2 regions of the Paenibacillus antri genome follow, and region 2 is predicted to be linked to the other one. Evidence: riboswitches for the same ligand, from Rfam matches in the RefSeq annotation. Region 2 holds a riboswitch; the other holds the start of a gene.
What was found. A riboswitch is a leader RNA that binds a small molecule or an ion and turns the genes downstream of it on or off. The one in region 2 is predicted to bind cobalamin.
Positions count from the first base shown of each region.

Region 1: another riboswitch for cobalamin. It lies ahead of FE782_RS15265 (ABC transporter substrate-binding protein); the one in region 2 lies ahead of nrdI (class Ib ribonucleoside-diphosphate reductase assembly flavoprotein NrdI).

Region 1 is NZ_VCIW01000009.1:147,032-154,511, reverse strand. It holds gene cbiB (adenosylcobinamide-phosphate synthase CbiB) at 1-472, opposite strand, end outside; gene cobU (bifunctional adenosylcobinamide kinase/adenosylcobinamide-phosphate guanylyltransferase) at 469-1,044, opposite strand; gene cobT (nicotinate-nucleotide--dimethylbenzimidazole phosphoribosyltransferase) at 1,107-2,189, opposite strand; gene FE782_RS15275 (heme ABC transporter ATP-binding protein) at 2,242-3,057, opposite strand; gene FE782_RS15270 (FecCD family ABC transporter permease) at 3,058-4,098, opposite strand; gene FE782_RS15265 (ABC transporter substrate-binding protein) at 4,100-5,077, opposite strand; cobalamin riboswitch at 5,275-5,483, opposite strand; gene FE782_RS15260 (aminotransferase class I/II-fold pyridoxal phosphate-dependent enzyme) at 5,585-6,760, opposite strand; gene FE782_RS15255 (Lrp/AsnC family transcriptional regulator) at 6,779-7,270, opposite strand; gene FE782_RS15250 (hypothetical protein) at 7,401-7,480, opposite strand, start outside.
Region 2 is NZ_VCIW01000010.1:126,639-134,118, reverse strand. It holds gene FE782_RS16185 (hypothetical protein) at 174-962, opposite strand; gene nrdF (class 1b ribonucleoside-diphosphate reductase subunit beta) at 1,090-2,049, opposite strand; gene nrdE (class 1b ribonucleoside-diphosphate reductase subunit alpha) at 2,072-4,156, opposite strand; gene nrdI (class Ib ribonucleoside-diphosphate reductase assembly flavoprotein NrdI) at 4,143-4,502, opposite strand; cobalamin riboswitch at 4,643-4,837, opposite strand; gene FE782_RS16165 (glycoside hydrolase family 2 TIM barrel-domain containing protein) at 4,937-7,366, opposite strand; gene FE782_RS16160 (beta-galactosidase) at 7,427-7,480, opposite strand, start outside.

The DNA of each region.
Region 1 (7,480 bases), on a different contig from region 2:
CTACCGTCTCCACCGTCGCTCGCGTCAGCTCCGGCTCGTCCAGCGCCGCCGTGTCCCGACCGACAATATATCCCGTGTACATTCGGGCTTCGTCCAGCCGGCCCGCGACGAGCGGCCGGTACACGCGCAGCCCGGCGTCCGCGAGCCCGCGCCACGCGATCGTCGTCGAGACGAGCCAGACGTTCGCGGCGTAGCCGAGCCAAGGGTGGATCCACAAACAACACCGTACGATCAGCCATGCCGCCGCGGCGCTGCCGGCCGCCGTCGTTACACATAGCAAAACGCCGAACAGGAACGACCGCTCCCTCGGCGCTTCGACGTACGTTCTCGCTTCCATCCATCGGATCCAGCGGCCGATCGCGACGACGGGATGCGGCAGCCGCGACGGGTCGCCGACGGCGAGGTCGACGGCGAGCGCCGCGGCGACCATCCACAGCGTCTCCTCCCACGTAAACAGCGCGAGCCCCGTCATAACCGATACTCCCGGCTCTTCAGCTCGATCGGGATGCCGGAGGCGACGAGGAACACTTGGTCGGCCGCCGCGGCGACCTTCTGGTTCATCCGTCCGGCGGCGTCACGGTACAGGCGGCCGAGCGGCGTCGCCGGCACGATGCCGAAGCCGACCTCGTTCGTGACGAGCACGACGGTGCCTTGGAATCGGCGCAGGACGGCGACCAGCTCGTCCACGCGCGCCAGACAGCGCGCTTCCGCGTCCGGCTCCGCCTCCCATTGCAGGAGCAGATTGGACAGCCATAGCGTCAGACAATCCACGAGGACGACCGTATGCCCGGACCGGTATACGTTATATTCGAAGTCGAGCGCCTCCAAGCATTCCGGCAGCCTCAGCGGCTCCTCGACCGTCTTCCAGACGAATCCGGCCGTATCCCGCCGCGACCGATGCGTCGCGATGCGCCGCTCCATCTCCTCGTCGAACGACTGCGCGGTGGCGACGTAGACACCCTCCTCCGCGTACCGCTCGACGTACCGTTCCGCGAAGGCGCTCTTGCCGCTGCGGGCGCCCCCGGTCACCAATACCACGACCATAGCCGTTACTCCTCCGACTTCGACTTCGACTTCGACTTCGACTCAGACTACGACGTTACCCCTTACTCCAGCTTGCCCGAGACGCCCGCCGACGCGAACGTCGCCATGCTGCCGAGCACATCGACCGCCGCTTCCACGATGCGCAAGGAAAGCGCCGCGCCGGTCCCTTCGCCGAGACGCATGCCGAGCTCCAGCATCGGCTCGAGCCCGAGCGCGTCCAGGACGACGCCGTGGCCCGGCTCCTCGGAGCGATGCGAAGCGATCAAATACGATGCGACGTGCGGCGACAACCGGGACGCGACCAAGGCGGCCGCCGTCGAGATGTAGCCGTCGACGACGACCGGCACGCGATAGACGCCCGCGCCGAGGCAGACGCCCGCGATGCCCGCGAGCTCGAAGCCGCCGACCTTCGCCAGCGTCTCGAGCGCGCCTTCCGGGCCCGAAGCGCCGGCGCCGGCCGCGAGGCCGTTCGCCGCCAACGCCCGCGCCACCGCGTCCCGCTTGCGGGCGAGCCCCGCGTCGTCGACGCCGGTGCCGCGGCCGACGGACGCTTCCGGCGGGACGCCTAACAGCGCGCTCGTCACCGCGGCGGCCGCCGTCGAGTTGCCGATGCCCATCTCGCCGACCGCGATCAGCCGCACGCCGTCGCCCGCGAGCCGACCGACGAGCTCGACGCCCGCCGATAAGGCGCTCAGCGCCTGCTCGCGCGTCATCGCCGGCCCCTTCGTCATGTTCGCCGTGCCCGGCGCGATCTTCGAAGCGACCAGGCCGGGATGGTCGATCGTCGCCGCGACGCCCATGTCGACGCAGACGACGTCGGCGCCCGCGTGCTTCGCGAACACGTTGACCGCGGCGCCCCCGCGCAAGAAATTCAACACCATCTGCTCCGTCACCGCTTGCGGGAAGGCGCTGACGCCTTCCTCGCAGACGCCGTGATCGCCCGCCATGACGACGACGACCTTCTTCCCGAGCGGCGGCGGCATCGCCCCCGCGATGCCGGAGAGCCGTTCCGCGAGCCGTTCCAGCGCGCCTAAGCTGCCCGGCGGCTTCGTGAGCGAATCGAGCCGCTCCCGCGCGGCCGCCATCGCCTCTTCGCGAAGCGGTTCGATCGAACGGCAGACGCGTGTAAGCCACTTATCGTCCATGTGCATCTCCGTCCCCTGTTTCTTCCGTTACCAAATTCGTCCGTTACCAAATTTAGCTTATTATACCCGAAGCCGACGCGCTTGTCGCCGCCGGAACGCCCGATTCGAGCAGCACCTGCGGCGCGCCGTTCGTCGGGTGCGCCAGCACGGTGGCGTTCGCGCCGTAGACGGCCCGGATGCGCCCGGGCGTCAGCACCTCCCGCGGCGAACCGCAGCAGACCGCGCGGCCCCGATCCATCAGCAGGAGACGGTCGCAGTACATCGCCGCCAGGTTCAAGTCGTGAAGCACCGCCACGACCGTCAGCGACGAATCCTTCTGCCACATGCGGATGAGGTCCATCAATTGAATCTGATATCCGATATCGAGGTACGTCGTCGGCTCGTCGAGCAGCAGCGCCTTCGGCTGCTGCGCCATCGCTTTCGCCAAAGCGACCCGCTGGCGTTCGCCGCCGCTGAGCCGGTCCACCGACCGCTCCGCCAGCGCCGTCAGTCCCATGCAATCGAGCACCGAGTCGACGACCGATGCGTCGGCGCCGCGCTCTTCCCCTAGCCAGTTTTGGTACGGATACCGCCCCATCTCCACCACGTCCCGCACGGAAAAGCCGACCGGAGGCAGCGCGTCCTGCTGCAGCACGGCGAGCAGACGCGCCAGCTCTTTGCGCTTATATTCGAACGCCGGGCGATCGCCGATCGACGCCTCTCCGGCGTCGGGACGCTCGAGCCCGGACAGCAGCTTCAGCAGCGTCGTCTTGCCGCTGCCGTTCGGGCCGAGAATGCCGAAAAACTCGCCCTCGCGAACCTGGAAGCTAACGTCGGACAAGACCGGCGCACTGTCGTAGCGTTTGCTGACATTCGTCGCTCGAATCATCTAGCCGCCTCCTATCGTCTTTTTGTGCCGGGTCAACAAATACAAGAAGAACGGCGCGCCGAGGAACGCCGTCACGACGCCGAGCGGGATTTCCGTCGGGGCGAGCGCCATCCGGGCGAGCGTGTCCGCCCAGACGACGAACGCCGCGCCGCCGATCGCCGACAGCGGCACGATCAACCGGTAATCCGAGCCGAACAGCAGCCGGATCATATGCGGAACGACGAGGCCGACGAAGCCGATGACGCCGGTGACCGATACGGCGGCGGCCGTCATGAGCGTCGACACCGCGAGCACGATCCAACGCGTCCGCTCGACCCGCACCCCGAGGTGGGCGGCGCTTCGCTCGCCCAGCTCGAACAAGTTGAGCGTCCGGGCGTACGCGCATAAGACGACGACGCCGACGGCGACGTACGGCGCGACGGCCGCGGAATACGGCCAACCGCGCAGCGTGAGGCTGCCCATCAGCCAGAAGACGATCTGGTTGACGACGTCGTCGGACAGCGACACCATGAAGGAGACGACCGCGCCGAGGAACGCGCTCAGCACGACTCCGGCGAGGATGAGCGTCTCCCGCCGCATGCCGCCGTCGACCCGCGCCAGCAGGTACACCGCGCACAGCGTCGCCATGCCGGTGCAGAACGCGACGACGGGGATCGTCGCGAAGCCGAAGAGAAACTGCGCGTTCGTCAAGATGAGGAACGCTGCGCCGACCGACGCGCCCGAGGCGACCCCGAGCGTGAACGGATCGGCGAGCGGATTGCGCAGCACGCCCTGGAAGCCCGCGCCCGCCGTCGCGAGCGCCGCGCCGACGAGCATGCCGAGCGCGATGCGGGGCAGCCGCACCTGCAGAACGATCTGCTCGTGAGCGACGGACCACGTCGGTTCCACGAGCCCGCCGATTCCCGGCAGCGCGCCGACCAAGACGCGCCACACCGTGCCGACGCCGAGCGTGGAAGCCGAACCGAGCGATACGCTGACGACGAGAGACAGAAGGAGGAGCAGCGCTCCCGCTCCTCCCCATCCGATCAGCTTTCGCCTCATATTATTGTCCGATCCGTTCCGGATAGAGCGCCTTCGCGACCTCGAGGAGCGCTTCCGTGAGGCGCGGTCCCGGACGCGAGATCAGGTTGTCGTCGATCGCAAACATCTGACCGTTCGCGAGCGCGTCGATTTTGCTCCACCCGGCTCGTCCCGTAATGATGCCTTCCAATCCTTCTACTCCGGCGCTATACAAGATCACTTCCGGATTCGCCTCGATAATGTTCTCCTCGCTGATCTCGTACCAGCCGGGCTGATCGGCGACGTTCACTCCGCCGGCCAACGTCAACAGCTCGTCCATGAATTCGCCCTTGCCGACCGTCCAGCCCGGGGAAAATTCGACGTACACCTTCTTCTTCTCCGCGTCGGTCAGCCCCGCGACCGCGTCGACGACCTTCTGCCGGTCGGCTTCCATCTTGACCGCGACCGCTTCCGCCTCCGCCGCGTTGTCTACGATCTTGCCCACCTCGCGGATATGCGCGATCGCTTCGTCCAGCGTCTGCGTCTCGAACGCGTACACCGTCAGCCCGAGCTTCCGCAGCTCCTCGATCGTCGCCGCGCTCATCGACCAACCCGCGAAGACGACGTCCGGCTCCAGCTCGAGAATCGCCTCGACGTTCGCTTCGAGCCCGCCGACGCGCGGCAGCCCTTCGACGTCCGCCGGGAAGTCGCTCCAATCGTCGACGCCGACGACGTTCGCGCCCGCGCCGACCGCGAACAGCACCTCCGTCTCGCTCGGCGCGATGGAGACGATCCGCTCCGGCGCCTTCTCGAACACGACGTCCGTTCCCGACGCGTCCGTCACCGTCAGCGGATACGCCGCCTCCGCGGACGATTCCGCCGGCGCCTCCGCAGGAGACTCCTCGCCTTGCGGAGCCGGTTCCGCCGCCGGCGGCGCCGTCTCCCCGGCATTGCCTCCGCACGCCGCCAGCGCGACCGCCAATACGACCGACAACAACCCTGTTAACCAACGCTTCCACATACCGATAACCTCTCCTCGACCCTGTTGTTTTTCTATGAGAGAGAATCGCACCGCCGCTTGCTTGCCGAATGACAAAAAAAAGAAAAGCCTTCCGTCTCGAATAGAAACGGAAGGCTGGCACAACGAGTTCAGGAACGCGCGACCAAGCGTACGCTTGGCGTCCTGCGTCGAGCCGCATCCTTTTCCTCGAAGGAGTTGTCAGCAATCGCTCTTAGGCAGGTCTCCTGGCTTATGGGTTGAATGACGCGCTTCGCCTTCCCATTCCGCTTGTCGTTCGCGAAACAGTGGCATATCGAAACGCATCCCCAAGTTACAGTGGCGGGACCGCGCCGGACTCGCACCGGCTTCCCTTTTCACCTTGCCCGCGCTGCGTGCGCGAACAAGGACCCAAGAACGTAAATCAAGCAATTCAATTCAGGTGTTGCTCATCTCATAAAGACGATTATAGGGAAAATGGTTCCGCCTGACAATACAATTTTCAACGTCTTTCGACAAACCGATCTCGCTTTACGCGTTCTGCGTCGCTCTCAGCGTATGCACGAACGCGCCGATCCGGTCGATCGCCTCGGTCAAATTCGCGACCGACGTCGCGTACGAGCAGCGCAGGAAGCCTTCCCCGCCGAGGCCGAACACATGGCCCGGCACCGCGGCGACCTTGCCTTCGACGAGCAGCCGCTGCGCGAACTCCTCCGACGAGAGGCCGGTCTTCGCGATCGACGGGAACGCATAGAACGCCCCGTGCGGTTCGTGAATGTCGAGGCCGATGTCGCGGAAGCCCTTCACGACGAGACGGCGGCGCTGGTTATACGACTCGACCATCCGATCCTTCTCTTCCATGCCGTTCTTCAGCGCTTCGATCGCCGCCAGCTGCCCCATGACGGGCGCGCACATGACCGTATACTGGTGGATCTTCAGCATCGCGCCGATAATGTCCGGGTGGCCGCACGCGTACCCCATGCGCCAGCCGGTCATCGCGAACGCCTTCGAGAAGCCGCTCACGAGGATCGTGCGGTCCCGCATGCCCGGCAAGGACGCGAAGCTGCAATGCTTGCCGTCGTACGACAGCTCGGCGTAGATTTCGTCGGAGATGACGATGAGATCGTGCTCCTCCACGAGCTTCGCGATCGGCTCGTAGTCCTCGCGCGTCATGATGCCTCCGGTCGGGTTGCTCGGGTAGCTGAGGATCAGCACCTTCGTCCGCGGCGTAATCGCCGCCTTCAGCGAATCCGCGCGCAGCTTGAACTGGTCCTTCGCGAACGTCTCGATGCCGACCGGGATGCCGCCGCCGATCGCCGTGATCGGCGAATACGACACGTAGCACGGCTCCGGCACGAGCACTTCGTCGCCGGGCGACACGAGCGCCCGCAGCGCCAGATCGATCGCTTCGCTGCCGCCGACCGTGACGAGCACCTCGTCTCTCGGCTCGTATTTCACGGCGAATTGATTATAAAGATACTCGGCGATCGCCTCGCGGAGCTCCGGGAGGCCGGCGTTATGCGTATACGTCGTGCGTCCTTGCTCGAGACCGTTGACGGCCGCGTCGCGGAACCGCCACGGCGTCACGAAATCCGGCTCCCCGACGCCGAGGGAGATGATGTCTTTGCTGCCGCTGACCAAATCGAAAAATTTGCGTATCCCCGACGGAGGGATCGCCTGCACGAACGGAGTCAAATACCGTTTCATGGCGCGCACCTCCTATAATTACGGCGACACGACCATTCGGTGATCGCCTTCGCGGCCCTCGAATATGATGCCGTCCTGTTTGTATTTTTTCAAGATGAAAAACGTCTTCGTCGAGAGCACGCGCTCGAGCGTAGACAGCTTATTGGAGACGAACGAAGCGATCTCGCGCAGGCTCTTCCCTTCGATCTCGACCTGCAGATCGTAGGCGCCCGACATCAAATACACGCTCTTGACCTCCGGATATAAATAAATGCGCTCCGCGATCGCGTCGAAGCCGTGTCCGCGCTCCGGCGTGATTTGCACTTCGATGAGCGCGGTAACCTTCTCTTGATCGACCTTGGACCAATTGACGACCGTCGCGTATTTCACGATGACGTTGTTGTCTTCCATCTCGCGGATCGCCGCTCGAATCGTCTCCTCGCTTTCGTCCAACATCGTGGCGAGCAGCGCGGCATCGCGCCTGGAATCCTCTTTCAACAGTTCGAGAATCCTCAATTGAAGCTCCGTCATGTGTTGCGTTCCCCCCTGGTCGTCAATCGACTTTTGAATTTTTGAAGATACCTTCCATATTACCCGAAGCGAGGTCCTTCCTGCAAAACAAAAAAACTCCCGTTCTCGGGAGTTTCGCCGCGTTATGCCGTTACCAACGGACCAATTTCTTCATATTGTGCTCGATGTCGCGCCGTAGATACGCCGGATGCACCGTCACGTCGCCTCCGG
Region 2 (7,480 bases):
TCCTTTGTCTATGTAAGAAACTCCGTCGGAGCGATGAATCGTATCCAAAATCCTCGGATCTTCATTTCGCAAAGCCAAAGGCACGGCGTATATTTCCCCTACGTCCCTAGCCTTTAATTCCGAAATCGCCAGCTCGAGAAGAGGGGAATATTCGAATGTAGCGAAAATTTGCACTAGACCACCTTTTTTCCTGGACGGATCACTTTCCCGGCCGGTTGATACTTCCGAATCAAATAATTTCGTAAGTCATCGTCGTACAGATTATTGTTTTCCACGGCATTGATGTACGCATCGTAAATCGTAAAGAAATAAAACGACGGAAAATACAGTACCCACTGCACATCCAGGACGGCGGAAGAAGTTTGCACATCCCCGAGGATTAAATAGTGGATGGACAACAATAATCTTGAATTCTCAACGATGAAGATGGTGTAAAGAAGCACAGATGCAGCAAATACGATCCGATGCATGTACAACTGTCCTATGCTCGGAATCGCTGCCGACCACATTGCGGCAAGCCAAGGCTTGCGCTTATCCAAGTAATTGATCTCCAGCGCCCCTATCGTAAAGCTTCGGGTCGGGGCGTTTTCCCGATCGGCGAGTACATATAGCTTATTCAAGTCGACGGTCGTTCGGTAGCTGTCCCAAATCGCGAAGAGATAGACAGGAATGTACAATCCCATCAATTTCGGGTCAAGGATATCCCTAGCCGCTTGAAATTGACCGTTGAAGGAATAAACCATGGCTGTATTCAATTGGATTCTTTGATTGATGAAGAATTCCCATAGGAGCAACGCATACCCGCGTAAATATTTGTTCAGGAGAAGATGACCGAAGCCCGGGAAGGCCACCGACCAAGCAGCCACAACCAGAGGCTTCTTGGGTTGTAGCTGGGTCGTGCCGTACATACTGACAAAGGCCTTTTGTCGCCGATAACGCGTCGACTTACGGGACTCATTCAACCCTATCCCTCCGAATCATAGTGTTCCGCGTATGTCGTTACTGTCCCCAAACTTCTACATCGTCAATCATTGAAAAACCTCGATTCGTTGAAAAGCTTACGAATCGAGGTTTTTATTCAAGCGATGTTCAGAACACAAAATCCTCGTCCCGCAGCGGTTCGACGCGAATCGTGCGCACGTAGCCGTTCCCCTTCTTCGAGAAGAAATCGTGCTGCTTCGTCTGGGTGCGAAGCCCGTTCATGACGATCGGATTGATCTCCTCCTCGGCGAAGGGCGGCTCGAGGCCCAAGTTCATGAACGCCTTGTTCGCGTTGTAGCGAAGGAACGCCGTCACTTCGCCGGCCAGTCCGACGGGAGCGTACACCTCTTCCGTGTAGCGCGTCTCATTGTCATGCAGCAAGTCGAGCAGCCCCCGCACCGTCTCTTCCGCTTCGGCCTGCTCGCCCGGAAGCAGCTCCGCGAACACCTCCTGGGCCAGTACGCCGACGTACAATCCATGGATGCTCTCGTCCCGCAAAATGAGATCGATGATTTCGCCGCTGCTCGTCATCTTCCCTTGCCCCGCCAAGTAGAGCGGATAGAAGAAGCCGCTGTAAAACAAATAGCTTTCAAGCAGCACCGAGGCGGCCATCGCCAAGTACAACCCTTTGCGATCCGTAATAGAATTGTAGTAAGCCGTCACCGTTTCCGCCTTCCGCTGCAGTAACGGATGCCGTTCGACCCACCGAAACAGGCGGTCGATTTCTTCGCCCGTCGCCAGCGTCGTGAAGATGCTGCTGTACGACTTCGCGTGGATTTGCTCCATCATCCCCATAAAGCTGAGGACGGCTTTGCGCTGCAATCCGTCGACATGCTCGACGAGCCTCGGCATGCCGACGCCGCCCTGCACCGTGTCCAGCAGCGTTAACCCTGCGAGCACCTTCATATAGACGTCGCGCTGCTCGTCCGACAGCGTCAGCCACGACATCTTGTCGTCCGACAGCGGAATCTCCTCGTCGGTCCAAAATTGCATAATGTTCTGATTCCAAAAGTTAATCGTAAAGTCGTCGTCCGACCGGTTCCAATTGACGGCGCGCAATGCTTCCATGGCGGTTCTCCTATCTAGCGATTTATACCGAGCAGGCGATGCAATCTTCCACGGACAATCGGTTCGTTCTCGTATAATACAGCGACTTCAACCCTTTGCGAGCCGCGTAAATATAGTACCGGGCGAGCTCGCGCGTCGTAATGTCGCTGTTCACGTGCAGTACGGTCGAGATGCCTTGATCGACGTGCGCTTGAATTTCGGCGATCAGGTCGAGCACCTTGAACTGGTTCATCTGATAGGCGGACTTATAGTAAAAAACGTTATCCGGCTGCAGGAACGGCATCGGATAGTAGGTCGTCGAGTTGGCGTACGTCCTCGTTTCGATCAGCTCGACGATCGGCATGACGCTGGACGTCGCGTTCTGCACGTACGAGATGCTCTGCGTCGGCGCGATGGCCAAACGATAGGCGTGGTATAGTCCATGCCGCTGGACTTCTTCCTCGAGCCGCCTCCAATCGTCCGGCGTCGGCAGGTCGACGCCCTCGAACAGCGCTGCGACGCGCGGGGTCGCCGGACGGTAGTCCGTCTCCCGATAGCGGGCGAAATAAGCGCCGGACGCGTACTCGGATTGCTCGAAGCCCTGGAACGTCCGGCCGGTGTCCCGCGCGATCCACATACTCTTTTCGATCGAATAATAATTGACCGCCATGAAGAACGCCCGGACGAAATCCTTCGCCTCTTCGCTTTCGTACGCGATCTTGTGCTTCGCCAAATACCCGTGAAGGTTCATGGCGCCTAACCCGACCGAGTGCAGCTCGCGGTTCGCCTTCGCGACGCCCGGCGCGTTCACGATGGCCGTCATATCGCTGACGGCGGTCAAGGCGGTCATCCCCTCGTGCACCGACTCCCGGATCTTGCGAAGCTCCATCACGTTCGCGATGTTCAGCGACGCGAGATTGCAGCTAATGTCCCGGCGGATGAGATCGGGCTGGCCGTAATCGCCGATTTCCGACGTCTCTTGCAGCTGGAAAATTTCGGTGCATAAGTTGGACATCCGCACGCTGCCGATGTTCTTCAACGCATGGCCTCGGTTCGCGTTCGTCTTGTTCATGATGTACGGATAACCGGATTCCATCTGCACCGAAGCGATCTTCACGAGCATGTCTCTGGCGCTCATAACGACCTTCTTCTTCACGCGGTCGTCGGCCAGCAGCGTCTCGTACATGGCGTCGACGTCCAGATCGTCGAGATGCGCGCCGTACGCTTTGTACACGGTGTAAGGCGCGAACACATGAAGCGGTTCGTTGCGCTCCGCCAAGTCGTAAAACTTCTGCGGCACGATCAGCCCGATCGATAACGTCTTCAACCGGGTCTTTTCGTCCGCGTTAATTTTCTTGCTGTCTAAGAACTCCATAACGTCCCAGCCGAAAATGTTGTAGTACGCGGCCCCGGACCCCTTCCGCTGCCCCATCTGATCGGCGTAAGAGAACGCGTCCTCCATCAGCTTCAGCACCGGCATGATTCCCTTGGCCGCGCCTTCCACCCCTTTGATCGACTCGCCTCTTCCCCGCAGCTTCGACAGGTTGACCGCGACGCCGCCGCCCAGCTTCGACAGCTGCATGCAGGTGGAGAGCACGTAGTTGATCGAATTCAACGTGTCGTCCATCTCCAGCAGGAAGCAGGACACCATCTCGCCGCGCCGGCTCTTCCCCGCGTTGAGGAACGTCGGCGTCGCCGGCTGCACCCGCTGCTCCATCATCGCGCTCGTCAACGCGCGAGCGACGTCGACGTTCCCGCGGCCCAGATGAAGCGCCACCATGGCGACCCTGTCCGCGTAATGCTCGTAATATTTCGTGCCGTCGTTGCTCTTGAGCGCGTAATCGGTGTAGAACTTACTGGCCGCCATATAGGAAGGGAACGTAAAGTCGTACCGATACGCGATCCGATAGACGTCGTCGACTTCTTCTTCGGTATAGGACGCATAGACGTTCTCGTAATAGTCGCGTTCGATCAAGTGCTTCATTCTTTCTTTCGTCGTCGCGAAGACGACGCTCTTGCCCGCCACCTCGTCCATGAAGGCGGCGACCGCTTCCCGATCCCGCTCCAGCCGGAAGAAGCCTTCCCGATCCCGCTGCATCAGCAGATTGTTCAACTCAATATGTCGCAAGTCGCTGTACCCCCGTGAGAAAAGTTTGTACGTCGCGGCTCGTGCCCGACAGCTCGAACTTCGAGACGATCGGCACGCCGAACGCGCGGGAGATAGAGTCCGCGCTCTTCGCGAAGCTCTCGCCCCAATTCCGATTGCCGCTGGCCGCCACCCCGCGAAGGAAAGCGGAATTGTTGTTCAAGAACGCCATGACCTTCTCGGGCGGCTGGCCGAACCCGGTCGTATACGTGACCAGCACGAACGGCTCGTCCACCGTCAGCTCGTCCTGGATTTTGCGCGACGGCAGCTGCAGCTTCCGAATGAAGCGCTGCACGTTGCCGGTTCTGGATTCGAACATCACTAACATCGTCGATCGGGCTCCTCTCCTGCATAAAAAAAAGCGCACCCGGCAAGGAACGCGATGCCGAATACGCTTTGAGGACAGCTCATGCGAAAAAAAAGCACGCTGCAAACGAAGCAAACGTCGGACACCTTCCTATCTGCCGTAGGGGTTGTCGAGAATAGGCAGGTCTCCTGGCTCGGAATCGTCATGCGCTTCGCCTTCCCGGCCGAATACCGGCCAGTGGCGTATTGAAGCGCACTCCTCCATACAGTGGCGGGACCGCGCCGGATTTTCACCGGGCTTCCCTATTAAGTCTACTTTCGGCTCGAAAGTAAGACACCTATTCGAAAAACAATATGTAGATGTTGGATACTAATTTATCTCAATATATTGAGGTTGTCAACGTCGATAACGAAAAAAACGAGGAGCCGCTCGAGGCGGCTCCTCTTCCGTCTTCGCTAGATTCGGGCTTCATAGATACGTATATCGGCCACGCTTTCGAGCTCTACGCTCGCCGAGCCTAAGCCTTCGGCCTCTACCGTGACGCGAACGTCTCCCGCATCCAGCGTCGACTGCACGATCGCCAGCGCCAAGCCGTTGAACGTCCGGCGGCGGTTCGACTTATAAGGCTCATGGCAGTCGGGCTTGCCGTTGTCGGCGCCGATCAGCGCTCCCGCGCCTTCCGCGCGGAACGCGAGCTGCACGTCGGCGGTCGGAACGGTTCTGCCCGCCTCGTCGACGACGCGCACCGTCACATGGCAGACGTCGCGGCCGTCCGCCGCGATCGTCGCGCGATCCGCTTCGACCAGGATCGCCGCCGGTTCCCCCGTCGTCGCGACCTCCGTCTCGACGGCGACCGCGCCTCCTCTATACCCGACGAGCCGCAGCGTGCCCGGCTCGTACGGGACGTCCCACGTCAGATGCAGATCGGACGTCGTGACGTGGACGTACGGCCGTTCGAAATGCGCCCACTCCTTCGTCATCCCTTGCCGGGGAAATTCATACGACTTGACCCCGAACGACTTGCCGTTCACGAACAACTCCGCGCTCTCGCAATTCGTGTAGCAGACGACCGGGAGGACCCGCCCTTCCTGCCCCGCCCAATTCCAATGCGGAAACAGGTGAGCCATCGGACGGTCCGTCCACTGGCTCTGGTAGAAATAATAGCCGTCCTTCGGAAATCCGCATGTGTCGATCACGCCGAAGCTGGCGTTCTTGTTCGGCCATCTCGTCTCGCCGATATAATCGATGCCCGTCCACATGAAGTCGCCGGCGACGAAGTCGTGCATCCGCGTATACTTCCAGAGCTGTTCGACCCCGATCATGGCCGTCGGATACGGAGCGCGCCACCACTCGTCCGTCGACGGCTCCAACGAATACTCCCCTCGGACGGACACGATGCCGGGATTTTCGGTCCCGATGACCCGTCTGTGCGGATACCGGTGCCGGTCCTCGCTATAGAACGTCTCCGTCCGCGTGCGCCAGCGCCCGACGTAATTGTAACCCACCACGTCAAGCGTCTCGAGGAACGCCTCCGTCGCGGGTACCGGCTCCGCTTCGATGTTGTCGCAGGCCGCTGTCACGGGACGCGTCGGGTCTTCGCGGCGGCAGACGTCGATCAGCCGACGGGCGACGTCGTGCCCGTCCGGCTCCCGCTGCTCCGGAATTTCGTTGCCGACGCTCCAGATGACGACGGACGGATGATTCCGGTCGCGCCGGAGCATCGTCGTCAGATCGCGCTCCGCCCACGCGTCGAAATATTCGGCATAGCCGTGGACGTCCGCGCGCCCGTTCTTCCACTTCGTGATCGTCCACTCGTCGAACGCTTCGCCCATCACGAGGAAGCCCATCCGGTCGCACAAGTCGAGCAGCTCGGGATCGGGCGGGTTATGGCTCATTCGAATGCCGTTGCAGCCCATCTCCTTCAACAGCTGCAATCTCCGCTCCCACACCCGCACCGGCACGGCCGCACCGACGCACCCGCCGTCGTGATGCAGACAGACGCCGTTGATTTTGACCTGACGGCCGTTCAGCAGAAACCCGCGGTCGCGGTCGAACACGGCGGAACGCACGCCGAACGTCGTCTCCTCCGCGTCTACCGTCTCGCCGCTGCGGACGAGCGTCGTTCGAAGGGTATACAGCTGCGGGTTTTCGACGGACCACAGCGCCGGCCGTTCCAGCCGAAGCTCCTGCCGCAGCTCCAGCGTCGCTCCGGCTTCGATCGGCGCCGATACCGTCTCGACGGACGCAATTACGGCGCCCCGCGCATCGAGCGCCTCCGCGCGCAGAACGATCCCCTCCGCCGCTCGATCGCCGTCGTTGACGACGCGCGTTGCGACCGCGACCGTCGCCCCGTCCGGCGAGACGTCCGGCGTCGTTACGAAGACGCCGAACCGGTCGATATGCAGCCGGTCCGTCGCCTGCAGCCAGACGCGGCGCGTGATGCCGGAGCCCGAATACCAACGCGAGTTCGGCTGTGCGCCGTTGTCGACCCGGACCGCAATGACGTTCGTTCCGCCGAAGACGAGATGCGGCGTCAGGTCGTACTCGAAGCTCCCGTAGCCGAACGGGTACCGCCCTAGATGCGCCCCGTTCACCCAGACGTCGCTGTTCATATAGACGCCGTCGAACTGGACGGTCGCCTTCCGGCCTATCCATGCCTCGTCGGCGACGAACGACTTACGGTACCAGCCGACGCCGCCCGGGAGATATCCGCCGTCGCCGCCGGAAGGGGCATGCTCGTCGAACGCGCCTTCCGCGCTCCAGTCGTGAGGCGCATGCACGGTACGCCACGAACCGTCTTCGAACGCGACGGCCTCCGCGCCGGCGATGTCGCCGAGCGCAAACCGCCACTCCCGGTCGAACGAATATCTGATTCTTCCTTCCATGTCCGTTCCTCCCCGTTTCAAGAAAGAGGCCTCCCGTTCGGGAAGACCTCCTCGATTCCACTATCGCTTCAGCATGCGAATCCCGTTCGTCGGCAGCGCCAGCTCGCCCGTCAC